Youhaiella tibetensis: one gene and its partners. The protein of the gene in region 1 interacts with the protein of each later gene in a pairwise test. Links are inferred from orthologs where the notes say so. Each region holds a gene or a part of one and is shown in the gene's direction. Other genes may lie near its edges.

The links.
Region 2: the proteins of rplL (region 1) and obgE interact in binary tests that used the Escherichia coli proteins (3 or more experiments, as listed by UniProt). The link is inferred for Youhaiella tibetensis from one-to-one orthologs.
Region 3: the proteins of rplL (region 1) and dnaE interact in binary tests that used the Escherichia coli proteins (3 or more experiments, as listed by UniProt). The link is inferred for Youhaiella tibetensis from one-to-one orthologs.
Region 4: the proteins of rplL (region 1) and trhO interact in binary tests that used the Escherichia coli proteins (3 or more experiments, as listed by UniProt). The link is inferred for Youhaiella tibetensis from one-to-one orthologs.
Region 5: the proteins of rplL (region 1) and parC interact in binary tests that used the Escherichia coli proteins (3 or more experiments, as listed by UniProt). The link is inferred for Youhaiella tibetensis from one-to-one orthologs.

Annotation. Positions count from the first base shown.
Region 1 is NZ_CP041690.1:2,761,536-2,764,288, reverse strand. Bases 21-2,753 are described here. They hold rplL (50S ribosomal protein L7/L12), read left to right. Parts: upstream 21-1,064; coding sequence 1,065-1,442; downstream 1,443-2,753. Other genes in these bases: rpoB (DNA-directed RNA polymerase subunit beta), read left to right, coding at 1,648-2,753; rplJ (50S ribosomal protein L10), read left to right, coding at 493-1,008; rplA (50S ribosomal protein L1), read left to right, coding at 21-166. Outside these bases: more of rplA, read left to right, coding at 1-20. UniProt on the Escherichia coli protein: The binding site for several of the GTPase factors involved in protein synthesis (IF-2, EF-Tu, EF-G and RF3). Is thus essential for accurate translation.
Region 2 is NZ_CP041690.1:4,017,875-4,020,894, forward strand. What follows is about bases 18-3,017. They hold obgE (GTPase ObgE), read left to right. Parts: upstream 18-995; coding sequence 996-2,039; downstream 2,040-3,017. Other genes in these bases: FNA67_RS19700 (GNAT family N-acetyltransferase), read left to right, coding at 18-463; FNA67_RS19705 (GNAT family N-acetyltransferase), read left to right, coding at 460-999; proB (glutamate 5-kinase), read left to right, coding at 2,045-3,017. Outside these bases: more of FNA67_RS19700, read left to right, coding at 1-17; more of proB, read left to right, coding at 3,018-3,020. UniProt on the Escherichia coli protein: An essential GTPase which binds GTP, GDP and possibly (p)ppGpp with moderate affinity, with high nucleotide exchange rates and a fairly low GTP hydrolysis rate.
Region 3 is NZ_CP041690.1:2,265,769-2,269,784, reverse strand. What follows is about bases 20-4,015. They hold dnaE (DNA polymerase III subunit alpha), read left to right. Parts: upstream 20-368; coding sequence 369-3,815; downstream 3,816-4,015. Other genes in these bases: FNA67_RS11000 (LysE family translocator), read left to right, coding at 3,899-4,015. Outside these bases: FNA67_RS11010 (ABC transporter ATP-binding protein), read left to right, coding at 1-7; more of FNA67_RS11000, read left to right, coding at 4,016-4,016. UniProt on the Escherichia coli protein: DNA polymerase III is a complex, multichain enzyme responsible for most of the replicative synthesis in bacteria. This DNA polymerase also exhibits 3' to 5' exonuclease activity. The alpha chain is the DNA polymerase catalytic subunit.
Region 4 is NZ_CP041690.1:188,706-191,548, reverse strand. Bases 5-2,827 are described here. They hold trhO (oxygen-dependent tRNA uridine(34) hydroxylase TrhO), read left to right. Parts: upstream 5-831; coding sequence 832-1,824; downstream 1,825-2,827. Other genes in these bases: FNA67_RS00885 (NIPSNAP family protein), read right to left, coding at 2,334-2,827; FNA67_RS00890 (hypothetical protein), read right to left, coding at 1,825-2,316; FNA67_RS00900 (aldo/keto reductase), read right to left, coding at 5-751. Outside these bases: more of FNA67_RS00900, read right to left, coding at 1-4; more of FNA67_RS00885, read right to left, coding at 2,828-2,843. UniProt on the Escherichia coli protein: Catalyzes oxygen-dependent 5-hydroxyuridine (ho5U) modification at position 34 in tRNAs, the first step in 5-carboxymethoxyuridine (cmo5U) biosynthesis.
Region 5 is NZ_CP041690.1:1,932,953-1,935,997, forward strand. What follows is about bases 8-3,032. They hold parC (DNA topoisomerase IV subunit A), read left to right. Parts: upstream 8-404; coding sequence 405-2,660; downstream 2,661-3,032. Other genes in these bases: recO (DNA repair protein RecO), read left to right, coding at 8-313; FNA67_RS09285 (Dabb family protein), read left to right, coding at 2,660-2,968; FNA67_RS09290 (endonuclease/exonuclease/phosphatase family protein), read right to left, coding at 2,965-3,032. In the rest of the region: more of recO, read left to right, coding at 1-7; more of FNA67_RS09290, read right to left, coding at 3,033-3,045. UniProt on the Escherichia coli protein: Topoisomerase IV is essential for chromosome segregation; it is the principal protein responsible for decatenating newly replicated chromosomes. It relaxes supercoiled DNA.

The DNA of each region.
Region 1 (2,753 bases):
CAAGGCTTCGTTCAGCGAAGACGCGCTGCTCCAGAACATCAAGGCTTTCGCCGATGCCGTGACCAAGGCCAAGCCGGCCGGTGCCAAGGGCACCTACGTCAAGCGCGTTGCGGTGTCCTCGAGCCAGGGTCCTGGCGTGCACGTGGAGCCGTCGTCGGTCCTCTAAGGGCTGGCGTGCAAGAGTTTCGGGCGGCCTTCGGGCCGTCCGGGAAGCCGGAGCGATCCGGCTAAGACCTGTCCGAGACTGCTGGCGTCCCAACCCTTTACGGGCGGACTTAAAAGCAAAGCCTGCAATAGACGGGGGGAAGACCAGAAGATTTCGAGGGCCGTCTGGCCCTTTAGGTTTTCAGGTACGAACCAGGCCTAGCTGCCCTTCGGGGAGTTCGGTTGACAGGCATGTAACCGTTGCATCCCGAGCCGGAGCGATCCGGGAAGGGGGCAGCAAATGGCAAAGGGTCCGGCGGCAACGCTGGACTGTATGTGGAGACTAGCATGGAAAGAGCGGAAAAGCGCGTTGTCGTCGAATCGCTCCAGGCAGCTTTTGCTGGCGCTGGGTCGATCGTCGTTGCGCAGAATTCCGGCCTGACCGTTGCTGACCTCGAAGGCCTGCGCAAGCAGGTCCGCGACGTCGGTGGCAAGGTCAAGGTCGCAAAGAACCGTCTTGCCAAGCTCGCTCTGAAGGAAACCGATACTGCGGACATCTCGGGCCTGTTCACCGGCCCGACGCTGATCGCCTATGCGGAAGATCCCGTGGCAGCGCCCAAGATCGCTGCCAAGTTCGCCGAGAAGAACCAGAAGTTCGTCATTCTCGGTGGCGCTATGGGCTCGACCGCCCTTGATGCCGATGGCGTCAAGGCCCTGGCGACTCTGCCTTCGCTGGATCAACTGCGCGCTACTCTCGCCGGCATGCTCAAGCAGCCCGCGACCCGTATCGCGTCGGTCGTCCAGGCGCCTGGCGGACAGATTGCCCGCGTGTTGGCCGCTTATGCGGACAAGAGCGCAGCCTAACCTTACGTGGACACCCTCCACGGTTCGAACTGAAACAAACCTGAAAGAGTATTCAAATGGCCGATCTCGCCAAACTCGTTGATGAACTGTCCGCCCTGACCGTCCTGGAAGCTTCCGAGCTCTCCAAGCTTCTCGAAGAGAAGTGGGGCGTTTCCGCTGCCGCTCCGGTCGCCGTTGCCGCCGCTGCCGGTGGTGCTGCTCCGGCCGCCGCTGCCGAAGAAAAGACCGAATTTGATGTGATCCTCGCCTCCTTCGGCGACAACAAGATCAACGTCATCAAGGAAGTCCGCGCCATCACCGGCCTGGGCCTGGGCGAAGCCAAGGCTCTCGTCGAAGGCGCTCCGAAGGCCATCAAGGAAGGCGCTTCGAAGGCTGAAGCCGAAGACATCAAGAAGAAGCTGGAAGACGCCGGCGCCAAGGTCGAACTCAAGTAAGTTCGTCTTACCGACTTTCGGGGTGGCGCTCGACGCGCCGCCCCAACTCCCCGTCCGCGTAGCTGGATGGGTCGCCGCCCGCCAGGGGTAGGGCGATAGTTGCGGAACTAAATACACACCAGGGCACATGTCCCGAGAGCCGACGGCTGATAGTCGGGTCTTTGGACATTTGCCTCCGAGACATCGAGAAAACTGAGGAGCTTTTATGGCTACCACGTTCAACGGCCGCCGCAAGGTACGCAAGACTTTCGGCCGCATTCGCGAAGTCACGGAGATGCCGAACCTGATCGAGGTCCAGAAGGCCTCCTATGATCAGTTTCTTCTGGTCGACGAGCCCAAGGGCGGCCGTCCGGAAGAAGGACTTCAGGCTGTCTTCAAATCGGTCTTTCCGATCACCGACTTTTCCAACACCGCTTCCCTCGAGTTCGTGAAGTACGAGTTCGAGCAGCCCAAGTATGACGTCGACGAGTGCCGGCAGCGCGATATGACCTTCGCCGCGCCGCTCAAGGTGACGCTGCGGCTGATCGTGTTCGAAGTGGACGAGGAAACCGGTGCCCGCTCCGTCAAGGACATCAAGGAGCAGGACGTCTACATGGGCGACATGCCCTTCATGACCTCGAACGGCACGTTCATCGTGAACGGCACCGAGCGCGTGATCGTCTCCCAGATGCACCGTTCGCCGGGCGTGTTCTTCGACCACGATAAGGGCAAGACCCACTCGTCGGGCAAGCTGCTCTTCGCCGGCCGTATCATTCCCTACCGCGGTTCGTGGCTGGATATCGAGTTCGACGCCAAGGACATCGTCTATGCGCGCATCGATCGTCGCCGCAAGATTCCGGTGACCTCGCTGCTCAAGGCGCTTGGCATGGATGCCGAGGAAATCCTCAGCACCTATTACAACACGCTCAACTACGAGAAGACCAAGACCGGCTGGCAGGTTCCCTACAACTGGGAAAAGATGAAGAATGCCAAGCCGACCCATGACCTGATCGACGCCAAGACCGGCGACGTGGTTCATGAGGGCGGCAAGAAGCTCTCGGCCCGCCAGGCCAAGAAGCTCGCCGAGAATGGCCTGACCCACCTGCTCGCGGTCGATGAAGACCTCTACGGCACCTATGTCGCCGAGGACCTCATCAACTTCCAGACCGGTGAAGTCTACGTCGAAGCCGGTGACGAGATCGACGAGAAGACGCTCAACAAGCTCAAGGAACTGGGCTTCGACGAACTGCCGATCCTCGACATCGACCACGTCAATGTGGGCGCCTACATCCGCAACACGCTGGCCGTGGACAAGAACGAGAGCCGCGAAGA
Region 2 (3,020 bases), 1.3 Mb from region 1 along the record:
TGCCATTGTAGCTGGATTGTCCAATTTCGAGGTGGCCAAGTGGTTGCCCCTGGTTCCCTATCCCTATACCCCGGCAGGTGCCGCCGAATGGCTGGCTCAACTGCCCGACGCGCCTCACGCCGGCAAGGCGATCTTTACGATCGAACTGCCCGGCACGGGCATGATCGGCACCGTCAGCATCGCCGCCGAACTCGGCTACTGGCTGGCGCAGCCCCATTGGGGGCGCGGCTACATGACCGAGGCCGCCCAGGCCTTGCTGCGCTGGTATTTCGCACAGCCCGAATGTGCTGACGAGGTGCTCTCGAGCGCCGATGCCGACAATGCAGGATCGCGGTCGGTGCAACGCAAGCTCGGCTTCGTCGAGACTATCCGCGAGACGCGTTTCTCCAAGTCCCTCAACGCTCAATACGAATGGGTCGGCACCGCCCTGACCCGCGCCGCCTTCGAGGAGCGTTTCCGATGAAGGCCACGCTCAACACAGAGCGCTTGATCCTGCGCCTGCCCGAGGTCGGCGATGCCGAGCGGATCGCGTTCTATCTCAACAATCTGGCGGTCTCGGGCAACCTGGCGCGCGTACCCCACCCCTATTTCCTGGGCGACGCAAAGGCCTGGCTGCGCACGCGGCGCGACGACCTGCCGCCAGAGGAAACCAACTTCACCATCGAAGTGCCCGGCCAGGGGCTGGCGGGCGCCGTCGGCTACCATATCGGGCTGGGCGGACAGCCGGTGATCGGCTATTGGCTGGGCCAGCCCTTCTGGGGGCGCGGCTACATGACCGAGGCTGCCCGCGCCGCGCTCGACTGGTATTTCGCCGTCACCGATGCCGACCGTATTCTCTCGGGCGTCTTCGAATTCAACATCGCCTCGCTCAACGTGCAAAAGAAGCTCGGATTTACCGAGATCGGCCGTTCCTCCATGCATTGCCTTGCGCGCAACGCCGAGGTGCGCCATATCGACACCGAACTCACGCGAAAAGCGTGGATTGGACAGCAACGATGAAATTTCTCGACCAGGCCAAGATTTATATCCGCTCCGGCGACGGCGGCGGCGGCTCCGTCTCTTTCCTGCGCGAAAAATTCGTCGAATTCGGTGGCCCGAACGGCGGTAACGGCGGACGCGGCGGCGACGTCGTCGTCGAATGCGTCGACGGCCTCAATACGCTCATCGACTATCGCTACCAGCAGCACTTCAAGGCCAAGACCGGCACCCATGGCATGGGCAAGAACCGCACCGGCGCCAATGGCGCCGACGTGGTGCTGCGCGTGCCCGTCGGCACGCAGATCTTCGAGGACGACAACGAAACCCTCATCGCCGACATGACCGAGGTCGGCCAGCGCGTCGTGCTGCTCTCGGGCGGCAATGGCGGGTTCGGCAACGCCCATTTCAAGACCTCGTCCAACCAGGCCCCGCGCCATGCCAATCCCGGCCAGGAAGGCACGGAAAAATGGATCTGGCTGCGCCTCAAGCTCATCGCCGATGCAGGCCTTGTCGGTCAGCCCAACGCCGGCAAGTCGACATTCCTGGCCGCGGTCTCGGCCGCCAAGCCCAAGATCGCCGACTACCCCTTCACCACCCTCCATCCCAACCTGGGTGTGGTCAAGATCGGCGAGCGCGACTTCGTCCTGGCCGATATTCCCGGGTTGATCGAGGGCGCCCATGAGGGCATCGGGATCGGCGACCGCTTCCTGGGCCACATCGAGCGCTGCAACGTGCTCATCCACCTGATCGACGGCACCCAGGACGACGTCAAATCCGTCTACAAGGGCATCCGCAACGAGCTCTTCCTCTATGACGAGCTGCTCGCCGAAAAGCCCGAACTGGTGGTGCTCAACAAGATCGACGCCATCCCCGAGGACGAGGCCAAGGAAAAGCTCAAGACCTTGAAGCGCATTTCCAAGGCGCCGGTCTTCGGGATTTCCGCGGCAACCCACCAAGGCATGGACGCCGTGCTCTACGCCGTCGTCGACGTCATCGACCGGACCAGGGCCGAACGCGAGGAAGCGGCGCGCCGGGCCATCGAGCCGAACTGGGCGCCGTAAAGCAAATGTCTGGGGGGAACAATGCTTTGGCGCCCTACCGGCGCCTCACGGTCAAGATCGGCTCGGCCCTTCTTGTGGACGGCCAGACCGGCAAGCTGCGTACGCAATGGCTGCGAGCCTTGGCCAGCGACATCGCCGCGCTCAAGGCCGAGGGACGGGACATCGTCATCGTCTCTTCGGGCGCCATCGCGCTCGGACGCCGGCTCCTCAAGCTCGACGCCATTGCCCTGACGCTCGAGCAGAGCCAGGCCGCCGCCTCGGCCGGCCAGATCGCGCTGAGCCAGGCCTGGGCGGAAACGCTGGGCGAACACGGCATCATCACCGGCCAGATTCTGATCACGCCCAATATCACCGAGGAGCGGCGCTACTACCTCAACGCGCGCACCACCGTCACCACGCTGCTCTCGCTCGGTGCAGTGCCGATCATCAACGAGAATGACAGCGTCGCCACCGCCGAAATCCGCTATGGCGACAATGACCGGCTCTCGGCGCGTGTCGCCACCATGATCGAGGCCGATTGCCTGGTGCTGCTCTCCGATATCGACGGGCTCTATACCGCCCCGCCGAGCAAGGACCCTTCGGCCACGCACCTGAGCGAAGTCGCTGCCATCACCCCGGCGATCGAGGCCATGGCCGGCGGCGCCGCCAGCCACCTGTCGCGCGGCGGCATGACCACCAAGGTCGAGGCCGGCAAGATCGCGACCCAGGCTGGAACCGCCATGATCATCGCCAAGGGCACCGCCGACCACCCGCTCAAGGCGCTGGTCGAAGGCGGCAAGCATACGCTTTTCCACCCTGTGCAGTCGCGGGCCCAGGCGCGAAAGCGCTGGATCATGGGGACGCTCGAGGTCGCCGGCTCGCTCGAGGTCGACGCCGGGGCCGCCCGCGCCCTCATGACCGGCAAGAGCCTCTTGCCTATCGGGGTCACGCGGGTGCGCGGCGAGTTCTCGCGCGGCGACGCCGTTTCGATCCTAGACCCGA
Region 3 (4,016 bases), 500 kb from region 1 along the record:
CCTCTAGGCCTCTCCGGCCATCTTGCGCTTTGGTCCTGTTGTTCGTTGCGTGAACAGCGGGGAGGGCACCCGATTTGATTCAAATTTTAACGTTTCGTTACCCTTTTAACCTCGCGAACACCCGTGTTCCTGGACATGAACGAATAGAGAACATATAAGAACGGAACAGCAACAAAGGAGCTTTGAAATGATCATCGGTTTCATCAAGGACCTGTTCGCCGTTCTCGCCCTGGGTGCTTTCACCATCTCCGCGCTCACCTGGATGGATGTGTTCTCCCGACTCGTGTGAGGGTTGTGAATTGATCGTGAGGCGCAGTTGGTTCTGCGCCTCCTGGATGTAAAAGATACGTCCACACGGAATATCGTTCATGCCCGGTCCAGGTTTCATTCATCTGCACGTCCACTCGGCCTTTTCCCTTCTCGAAGGGGCCATCCAGCTCGCCAAGATTCTGGAGCTGGCCAAGGAGGACAAGCAGCCCGCGATCGGCATCGCCGACACTAACAACCTCTTCGGCGCTCTCGAACTCTCCGAAAAGGCCACCAGCAAGGGCATTCAGCCGCTGATCGGGTGCGAGCTGGCGCTCGATTTCTGGACCGCCGACGATCGCGGGCCCGAACGCGGCAATTTCGGCAAGGGCGGGGTTGTGCTCATGGCGGCGACCGGTGAGGGGTTCTCCAATCTCTCGCGTCTGGTCAGCCGCGCTTATCTGGAAGGCGAGAACGGCAGGGCCGCCGCCAAGATCGGCTGGCTCGATCGTGATAACCTCCAGGGCATCATCTGCCTGACGGGCGGGCCGGAAGGATCAGTCGATCCCTTCTTCGCCAGTGGCCTTGAAGCCCACGCCCATTCGCGGCTCGATCGGTTGCGCGAGCTGTTCGACGACCGGCTCTATATCGAGTTGCAGCGCCACGGACGCCACAACGAGGCGCTCGTTGAGCCGCAGCTGCTCGACTACGCCTATAAGCGCGGCGTTCCGATCGTTGCCACGAACGAGCCGTTCTTCAAGTCGCGCAAGGATTTCGAGGCGCATGACGCGCTGCTGGCGATTGCGGGCGGCACCGTGCTCGCCCAGACCGAGCGGCGCAAGCTCTCGGACCAGCACTATTTCAAGACGCGCGCCGAGATGATGGAGCTCTTCGCCGATCTCCCCGAGGCGCTCGACAGCACCATCGAGATCGCGCAGCGCACGAGCTACCGGCCGCGCACGCGCGGGCCGATCCTGCCCAAGTTCGCCGCTGCCCCGGGGGTGAGCGAGGATGAGGCCGTGGCCGCCGAAGCGGCAGCGCTCGGGAAAATGGCGCGTGATGGCCTCGCCAAGCGGTTCGAGGTCAACGGCCTGGCGCCGGGTTGGACCGCCGAGCAGTATCATGAACGGCTCGAGTTCGAGCTCGGCATCATCCAGAAGATGAAGTTTCCCGGCTACTTCCTCATCGTGGCCGACTTCATCCAGTGGGCGAAAGGGCAGGGTATACCCGTTGGCCCCGGCCGTGGTTCGGGCGCCGGTTCGCTCGTCGCCTGGGCGACGACCATCACCGACCTCGACCCGCTCCGCTACAACCTGCTCTTCGAGCGCTTCCTCAATCCGGAACGCGTCTCGATGCCCGACTTCGATATCGACTTCTGCCAGGATCGCCGCGAAGAGGTGATCCGTTACGTGCAGCAGAAATACGGGGCCGAGCAGGTGGCCCAGATCATCACCTTCGGTACGCTTCAGGCGCGCGCTGTGCTGCGCGACGTGGGCCGCGTACTGCAGATGCCATACGGCCAGGTGGATCGCATCTGCAAGCTCGTTCCGGCCAATCCCGCCGATCCCTGGACGCTGGAACGTGCCCTCGCCGAAGTTCCGCAATTGCGGGCGATGCGCGACGAGGACGAAACCGTCTCCCAGCTCCTCGAAATCGGCCAGGCGCTCGAAGGGCTCTTCCGCCACGCTTCGACGCATGCTGCCGGCATCGTGATCGGCGACCGCCCGCTCCAGGAGTTGGTGCCGCTTTACCGCGATCCGCGCTCGGACATGCCGGTCACCGAGTACAACCTCAAGTGGGTCGAGCCCGCTGGGCTAGTGAAGTTCGACTTCCTGGGCCTCAAGACGCTGACGACCATCAGCTACGCCGTCAAGATGATCAACGGCGAGAACGGCACCTTCGACATCGACAAGATTCCCCTCGATGACGAGGCGACCTACAAACTTTACGCGGGCGGGGACACGGCGGGTATCTTCCAGTTTGAAAGTCCGGGCATGCGGCGTGCCCTTATCGACCTCAAGCCCGACCGCATCGAAGACCTCATCGCCATGAACGCGCTCTATCGGCCCGGCCCGATGGATAACATCCCCAGCTTCTGCGACCGCAAGCACGGCCGCGAGCAGGTGGAATACCCGCACGAGGCCCTCAGTTCGGTGCTCGATGAAACCTACGGAATCATCGTCTACCAGGAGCAGGTGATGCAGATCGCCCAGGTGCTCTCGGGCTATTCGCTCGGCGAGGCCGACATGCTCCGCCGAGCCATGGGCAAGAAGATCAAGGCCGAGATGGACGCCCAGCGCGTCCGATTCCGCGACGGCGCCATCAAGAATGGCGTCTCGGAAGCCCTCTCCGATACGATCTTCGATCTTCTCGCAAAGTTCGCCAACTACGGCTTCAACAAGAGCCACGCGGCCGCCTACGCCTGGGTGTCCTATCAGACGGCCTACCTCAAGACCCATTATCCCGAGGAATTCCTTGCAGCCTCGATGACCCTCGACATGGGGCTCACTGAAAAGCTGGCGGATTTCCGGCGCGAGGCCCTGCGCCACAACATCACCATCGTGCCTCCGTGCGTGAACCAGTCCGAGGCGGTCTTCTCGGTGCGAGACAAGAAGGTCCATTACGGCCTGGCCGCGGTCAAAGGCATCGGCCGGCAGGTGGCCGACCATATCGCAGAGATTCGGGGCGATCGCCCGTACGCGGATCTCGCCGACTTCGCCACGCGCGTCGACCCCAAGATCGTCAACCGACGCACGCTCGAGACGCTGGTCAATGCCGGCGCCTTCGATTCCCTGGTTTCGCGGCGCGAGCAGGCCTTTGCCGCAATCGACTCCGTGCTGGGCACCGCTCAACGCGTCGCGTCTGACCGCAACGATGGCATCGTGGACATGTTTGCGTCCGACAAGCCTGAGCCGATCATCCTGCCTGAGATGTTCGAGCCCTGGAGCCTGGCCGAGCGGCTGGAGCGTGAGTACTCGGCCATCGGTTTCCATCTCTCGGCTCACCCGCTCGACGCCTATACCGATCTCTTCGAGAAACTGCGCGTGCAGCGCTGGGGCGATTTCGAGCGTGCCGTCAAGGAAGGGGCGCGGGCGGGGCGTATTGCGGGCACGCTGTCCTCGCGGCAGGACCGACGGACGCGCAAGGGCACGCCAATGGCCATTCTCAACCTCTCCGATCAGAGTGGCGGCTACGAGTGCATCGCGTTCTCCGAGCAGATTTCGCTCTATGGTTCGGTGCTCGAAACCGGTCGTTCGCTGATCCTCGAGGTCGAGGCGGACGAGCGCCCGGATGGGATCAGCCTGCGCTTGATCAAGGCGGAATCGATCGACGGCGCTACCGAGAAGCTCGGGCGCCAGCTCACCGTGTTCCCGGAGAGCGAGAAGTGCCTGCCGGCCATTCGCGCCCAGCTCAAGCCGGGTGGTGAGGGGGCAGTGACGCTCATCGTGTCGCGCGATGGCGGTGCGCGCGAATACGAGATCAAGCTTCCGGGCAGCTTCAAGCTGACGGCGGAGGTGGCGGGCGGCATCAAGGCCCTGGCCGGGGTAACCGACGTTCGCCTCAATTAGCCGGTTCGGCGCCACTTTCCGGTTTCGAACCAAGGTGCGGCAGTGATATCTCCTGATGGGCGTTTTGCTCGCGGGGGACAAACATGTTCGATCTGCCGACCATCATCACCTATCTCGGTGCGTGTTTCGTGCTGGCCATAGTGCCGGGGCCGACCGTGACCGTCATCATTGCCAATGCGCTGGCGCGCGGAACGCTCGCCG
Region 4 (2,843 bases), 2.6 Mb from region 1 along the record:
GCGAGTAGTTCTCGGCGGCGCGGGTGCCCGTCAGGTCCGACTTGGCGTTGTATTTGCCCGAAAGGATGCCCTGCGCCAGGGGGGAGAAGGCGATGACGCCGACACCCAGTTCGCCAAGCGCCTCGATGGTCCTGTCGTTCTCGATCCAGCGATTGAGCATGGAATAGCTCGGCTGGTGGATGAGCAGCGGCACGCCCATGTCCGCCAGGATGCGATAGGCCTCGCGGGTCTGCGCCTCGGGGTAGTTGGAAATGCCGACATAGAGCGTCTTGCCCTGCCGGTGCAGCTGGGCCAGGGCCCCCATGGTCTCCTCGAGCGGGGTCGAGGGATCGAAGCGGTGGGAATAGAAGATGTCGAAGTAGTCCAGCCCCATGCGCTTGAGGCTCTGGTCGGCGCTGGCGATGAGATACTTGCGCGAGCCGAAATTGCCATAGGGCCCCGGCCACATGTCCCAGCCGGCCTTGGACGAGACGATGAGTTCGTCGCGATAGGGACGGAAGTCGCGCGCCAGCACGTCGCCGAAAAGTTCCTCGGCCGAACCGTAGGGCGGGCCGTAATTGTTGGCGAGGTCGAAATGGGTAATGCCCGAATCGAAGGCGTAGCTCAGGATTTCGAAGGCGCTCGGATAGTCGCGGGTGCCACCGAAATTCTGCCAGAGGCCGAGCGAAATGACGGGCAGCTTCAACCCCGAGCGACCGGTGAACCGGTATTGCATGGTGTCGTAGCGCGCCGAATGGGCACGATAGGTCATGATTTCCTCCCTGGGCGAGTGTGGCGGCGGCCAGATGGCGCAGCGCGGCGCGCGGTGCTAGAAAGCCGCGCATGAGCAATCTGCCCGTTTCGTCCCCGGCCTTCAAGGTCGCGGCTTTCTACAAATTCGCCGACTTTTCCGGGTTCCTAAGCCGCAAGGCCGATCTGGCCCAGTTCTGCTGCGCCCGCGCGATCAGGGGAACGATCATCCTGGCGGAAGAAGGTATCAACGGCACGGTCGCGGGCAGGCCCGAGGCTATCGATGCGCTGGTCGATCACCTCAACGAGACGTTTCCGTTCCAGGGCGCCGAGCTCAAGTATTCGACTGCCGACGCCATGCCCTTCCTGCGCATGAAGGTGCGCGTCAAGCAGGAGATCGTGACGCTGCGCGCGCCCGAGGTCAGGCCGAGCGAGCGGGTCGGCACCTATGTGGAGGCGCAGGACTGGAATGCGCTGATCGGCCAGGACGATGTGGTGCTCCTCGACACGCGCAACGACTACGAGGCCGGGCTCGGCACGTTCGAGGGAGCAATCGACCCCAGGACCGCGAGCTTCGTTGAATTCAAGGACTTCGTCGAAAAGCACCTCGATCCGGAACGCGACCGCAAGGTGGCGATGTTCTGCACCGGCGGCATCCGCTGCGAGAAGGCGTCGGCCTACCTGCTCTCGAAGGGTTTTGAAGAGGTGTTCCACCTCAAAGGAGGCATCCTCAAATACCTGGAAACGGTGCCGGAAGCGGAGAGCCGCTGGCAGGGCGAGTGCTTCGTCTTTGATGAGCGTGTTTCGGTGGTCCATGGGTTGCGCGAGGGCGCGGCGACGCTGTGCCGGGCCTGCCGCCGGCCCCTGACCCCGGCCGACCGCGCGCATGCCGACTACAGGGAAGGCATCTGCTGCCCCCATTGCGCAGGTGAGGTGCGCCAGGGCGTGGCGGAACGCCAGCGCCAGATCGCGCTCGCCCGGGCGCGCGGGGCATCGCATATGGGCGATGCGGCCGTGGCCCAGGCGCGCGAGGATCTCGAAAGAAAACAGGCCCGGCGCGAGGCGAGCCGCAACCGGGCCGGCAAGCAGACCTGATCAGGCCTTGCGGCGGAAATTCATGATCCAGTTGGTTTCCCAGACGATGCCGTCGCGCGAGAACGCCTGGCTCCAGCGCGCGGCATCGGGCCCCAGGCGGGTCCAGAAGAACTGCACGTTGACGGGCTGACCGCCGTCGACGTCGCGGCCCACGAACACGCCGTGATCGCCGATGAAGCCGCCCTGCACGGGTGGAAACAGGGTGCCCTGCTGGCTCGAGACCCAGTAGATCGCCCAGCGCCGGGCGGCCAAGTCGAAAAGGCGCAGGCTCATGCCGGAAAAGCCGCGGTCCGGCGCCTGCATCTCATCGATATTGGCGCCGCCACCCAGGCGCGGCTCGCACCGAAAGCTGGCCTCGAACTCGTCCCAGTCCTCGCAGCCGGCAAATCGGCGCTTGAGGCGCCGGTTGGAGACGATCCAGTCGCCATGGAGGAAATCGAAGTCGTGGACGGCGCCGGTGGGTGCGGCGAAATCGGTGGGATGGTAATTCATCGCAGGGACCTTTCGGTTCAGCGCAGCAGCGAGCGTGCGGTCGGTTGCAGAATGAGGGTTTCGGGCGGTGCCTTGAGGAAGTCGGAGAGCCCCGCGGGCGGGGCCTGCAGCCAGGTTTCAAGGCCCACCGCATTGTCGAAGCGCAGGAGCACCACATGCACCGGGTCGTCGGTGTGGATGGGGAGCCTGGGGTAGTTGTTCTCGGCTGCGAGCGTGAAGAAGCTCGCCAGCGGGTCGATGCCGGTTTCGGCAAGGGCGGCGCGCAGGCGCGCGTCGAACTCGGCGGCGCGGCCGTTATCGGCCAGCCGATAGAGCATGACGATGAAGCGCGAGCCGTTGGTGGCGAAGGCGCCGCGCGGCCGGCGCGGGCGCGCAGGGCGGACGAAGCCGTCCTGCGGGGCCATGGTGGAAAGCAGATGCACGTCGTCGCTATCGGCCATGGTGGCGTTGGCGCGGTCGCGATGCGCCCTCCAGACCGGTCCGCCATAGAAGGCGTCCAGTGCAGTGCGGCGGTCGTCGAAAGCCTC
Region 5 (3,045 bases), 830 kb from region 1 along the record:
CGAACTCCTGCTGCTCGAGGAACTCGGGTTCGGCCTCGACCTGTCGAGCTGCGCGGTGACGGGTTCGAGCGAGGACCTGACCCACGTTTCGCCCCGCTCCGGCCGGGCGGTGAGCCGGGAGGCCGCCGAGCCCTACAAGGACAGGCTGCTGCGCCTGCCGGCGTTTCTGCTGGGGCAGGGACCGGCAACCCCGCAGGAGGTTGCCGACGCCTTCGCGCTGACCGGATACTTCCTGGACATGCACGTCTGGCACGCCCGCCAGATCGACCCGCCGCCCATGCGCGAGACGCTGATCGAAATTCTCACGCGCTGAACCGCTTTTTACCCGGGAAAACGCGCGCAAGCCTCCGTTTTCCGCCGCTTTGGCTATACTCGCAAAATGATTCGCATGATCGAGAACATCAATGGACGACGCTGACCTCCCCAAGCCGGAGGATGGCGGCGAAACCCGTATCGTGGACCTGCGCGAGGCGCTCGAGGAGCGCTATCTCTCCTATGCGCTTTCCACCATCACCCAGCGCGCGCTGCCCGACGCGCGGGACGGCCTCAAGCCGGTGCACCGCCGCATCCTGCACGCCATGCGCCTGCTGCGCCTGGACCCCGACCAAGGCTACAAGAAGTCTGCCCGCATCGTCGGTGATGTGATCGGTAAGTTCCACCCGCACGGAGACCAGTCGATCTACGACGCCCTCGTGCGCATGGCGCAGGACTTCGCCCAGCGCTATCCCCTGGTCGATGGCCAGGGCAATTTCGGCAATATCGACGGCGATAGCCCGGCGGCCATGCGCTATACCGAAAGCCGCATGACCGACGTCGCGAGCCGGCTGCTCGAGGGCATCACCGAGGATGCCATCGACTTCAAGGCGACCTATGACGGCGAGGACGAGGAGCCGATCGTCCTGCCCTCCAACTTCCCGAACCTGCTGGCCAATGGTTCGACGGGTATCGCGGTGGGCATGGCGACCTCCATCCCACCCCACAATGTGGGCGAGCTGTGCGATGCCGCGCTCCACCTCATCCAGGTGAACCCCAACGCCGATGCGCGCGAGCTGGTGCAGTTCGTCAAGGGACCGGACTTCCCGACCGGCGGCGTGCTGGTCGAGCCGGTGGATTCGATCGTCAACGCCTACGAGACCGGCCGCGGCTCGTTCCGCCTGCGCGCCAAGTGGGAGCGCGAGGAAAAGGGCCGCGGCGTCTACCAGATCGTAGTCACCGAGATCCCCTATGGCGTGCAGAAGTCACGGCTGATCGAAAAGGTCGCCGAGCTGCTGATGGCCAAGAAGCTGCCGCTGCTCAAGGACATCCGGGACGAAAGCGCCGACGATGTGCGCGTGGTGCTCGAGCCGCGCGCCGGCACGGTGGACGCGACAATCCTCATGGAACAGCTCTTCAAGGTATCCGACCTCGAAGTGCGCTTCCCGCTCAACATGAACGTGCTCGACAAGGGCACGGTGCCCAAGGTCATGGGCCTGCCCGAAGCGCTGCGCGCCTGGCTCGACCATCGCAAAGTCGTGCTCATCCGCCGCAGCCAGCACCGGCTGGACCAGATCGCCAAGCGCGTCGAAGTGCTCGAAGGCTATATCGTCGCCTTCCTCAACCTGGATGAAGTGATCCGCATCATCCGCGAGGAAGACGACCCCAAGGCCCAGTTGATGGCCACGTTCAACCTGACCGAGAACCAGGCAGAAGCCATTCTCAACATGCGCCTGCGCTCGCTGCGCAAGCTCGAGGAAATGGAGCTACGCACCGAACACGGGGCGTTGCTCACCGAACGCGGCCACCTGGAGACGCTGCTCGGCTCGGAGCGCCGCCAATGGGGCGAAATCGCGCGGCAGGTCAGCGACCTCAAGGCCGCCTACGGCGAAGACAACCCGCTCGGCCCGCGCCGCACGGCGCTGAGCGAAGCGCCCGACGCCGATCATGCCGAGATCGAGACTGCCTTCATCGAGCGCGAGCCGATCACGGTCATCCTTTCCGAAAAGGGCTGGATCAGGGCGCTCAAGGGTCACACGGACGATGTGGACGAAAAGGGTTTCAAGGCGGGTGACCGCCTCAAGCTTTCCGTCAAGGCCGAGACCACCGACAAGCTGCTGATGCTCACCACGGGGGGCAAGGTCTATACGCTGGGCGGCGACAAGCTTCCCGGCGGACGCGGGCAGGGCGAGCCGGTGCGCATCATGGTCGATATCGAGGAGGGACACGACATCGTCGATCTCTTCGTCTACCGCCCCGGCACCAAGCGCATCGTCGCCTCGAGCGGCGGCAACGGCTTCGTGGTGGGCGAAGACGACCTCATCGCCAACACCCGCAAGGGCAAGCAGGTGCTCAACGTCTCGGGCGCCGAGGAAGCGCGCCTGCTGGTGCCCGTGGCTGGCGACATGGTCGCGGTCATCGGCCAGAACCGCAAGCTCCTGGTCTTCCCGATCCAGCAATTGCCGGAAATGACCCGCGGCAAGGGCGTGCGCCTGCAGAAGTACAAGGACGGCGGCATCTCCGACCTCAAGACCTTCAAGTCCGAGGACGGCCTTGTGTGGACGGACAGTTCCGGCCGCACCTTCACCCGTCCGCTGGGCGAGTTGACCGAATGGCTCGGCGATCGCGCCCAGGCCGGCCGCCAGCCGCCCAACGGCTTCCCGCGCAACAACAGGTTCACCGGCTGATGATCCGTCACTGCGTCTGGATAAAATTCAGGGCGGATGTCGACGCCGCCGAACGCGCGGCCATCTATGCCGAGCTGGAGGCACTGGTCGACCGGATCGATGGCCTCGAACGGGCCTCGTTCGGCGCCAATGTCAGCCCAGAGGGGCTGGGGCAGGGTTTTGCCGACGGCTTCATGATGGACTTCGCCGACGCCACGGCACGCGACGCCTATCTCGTCGATCCGGACCACAAGGCGGCGGGCGCACGGCTCGTCGCGGCAGCCGAGGGCGGCGTGGCCGGCATCCTCGTCTTCGACATGGACGTCTAGTCCGGGCTCCCTTGGTCCACGGTGAAGGTGAAGACCACCGGTAGGTGGTCGCTGCCTGTCATGCCTGCCGTATGCAG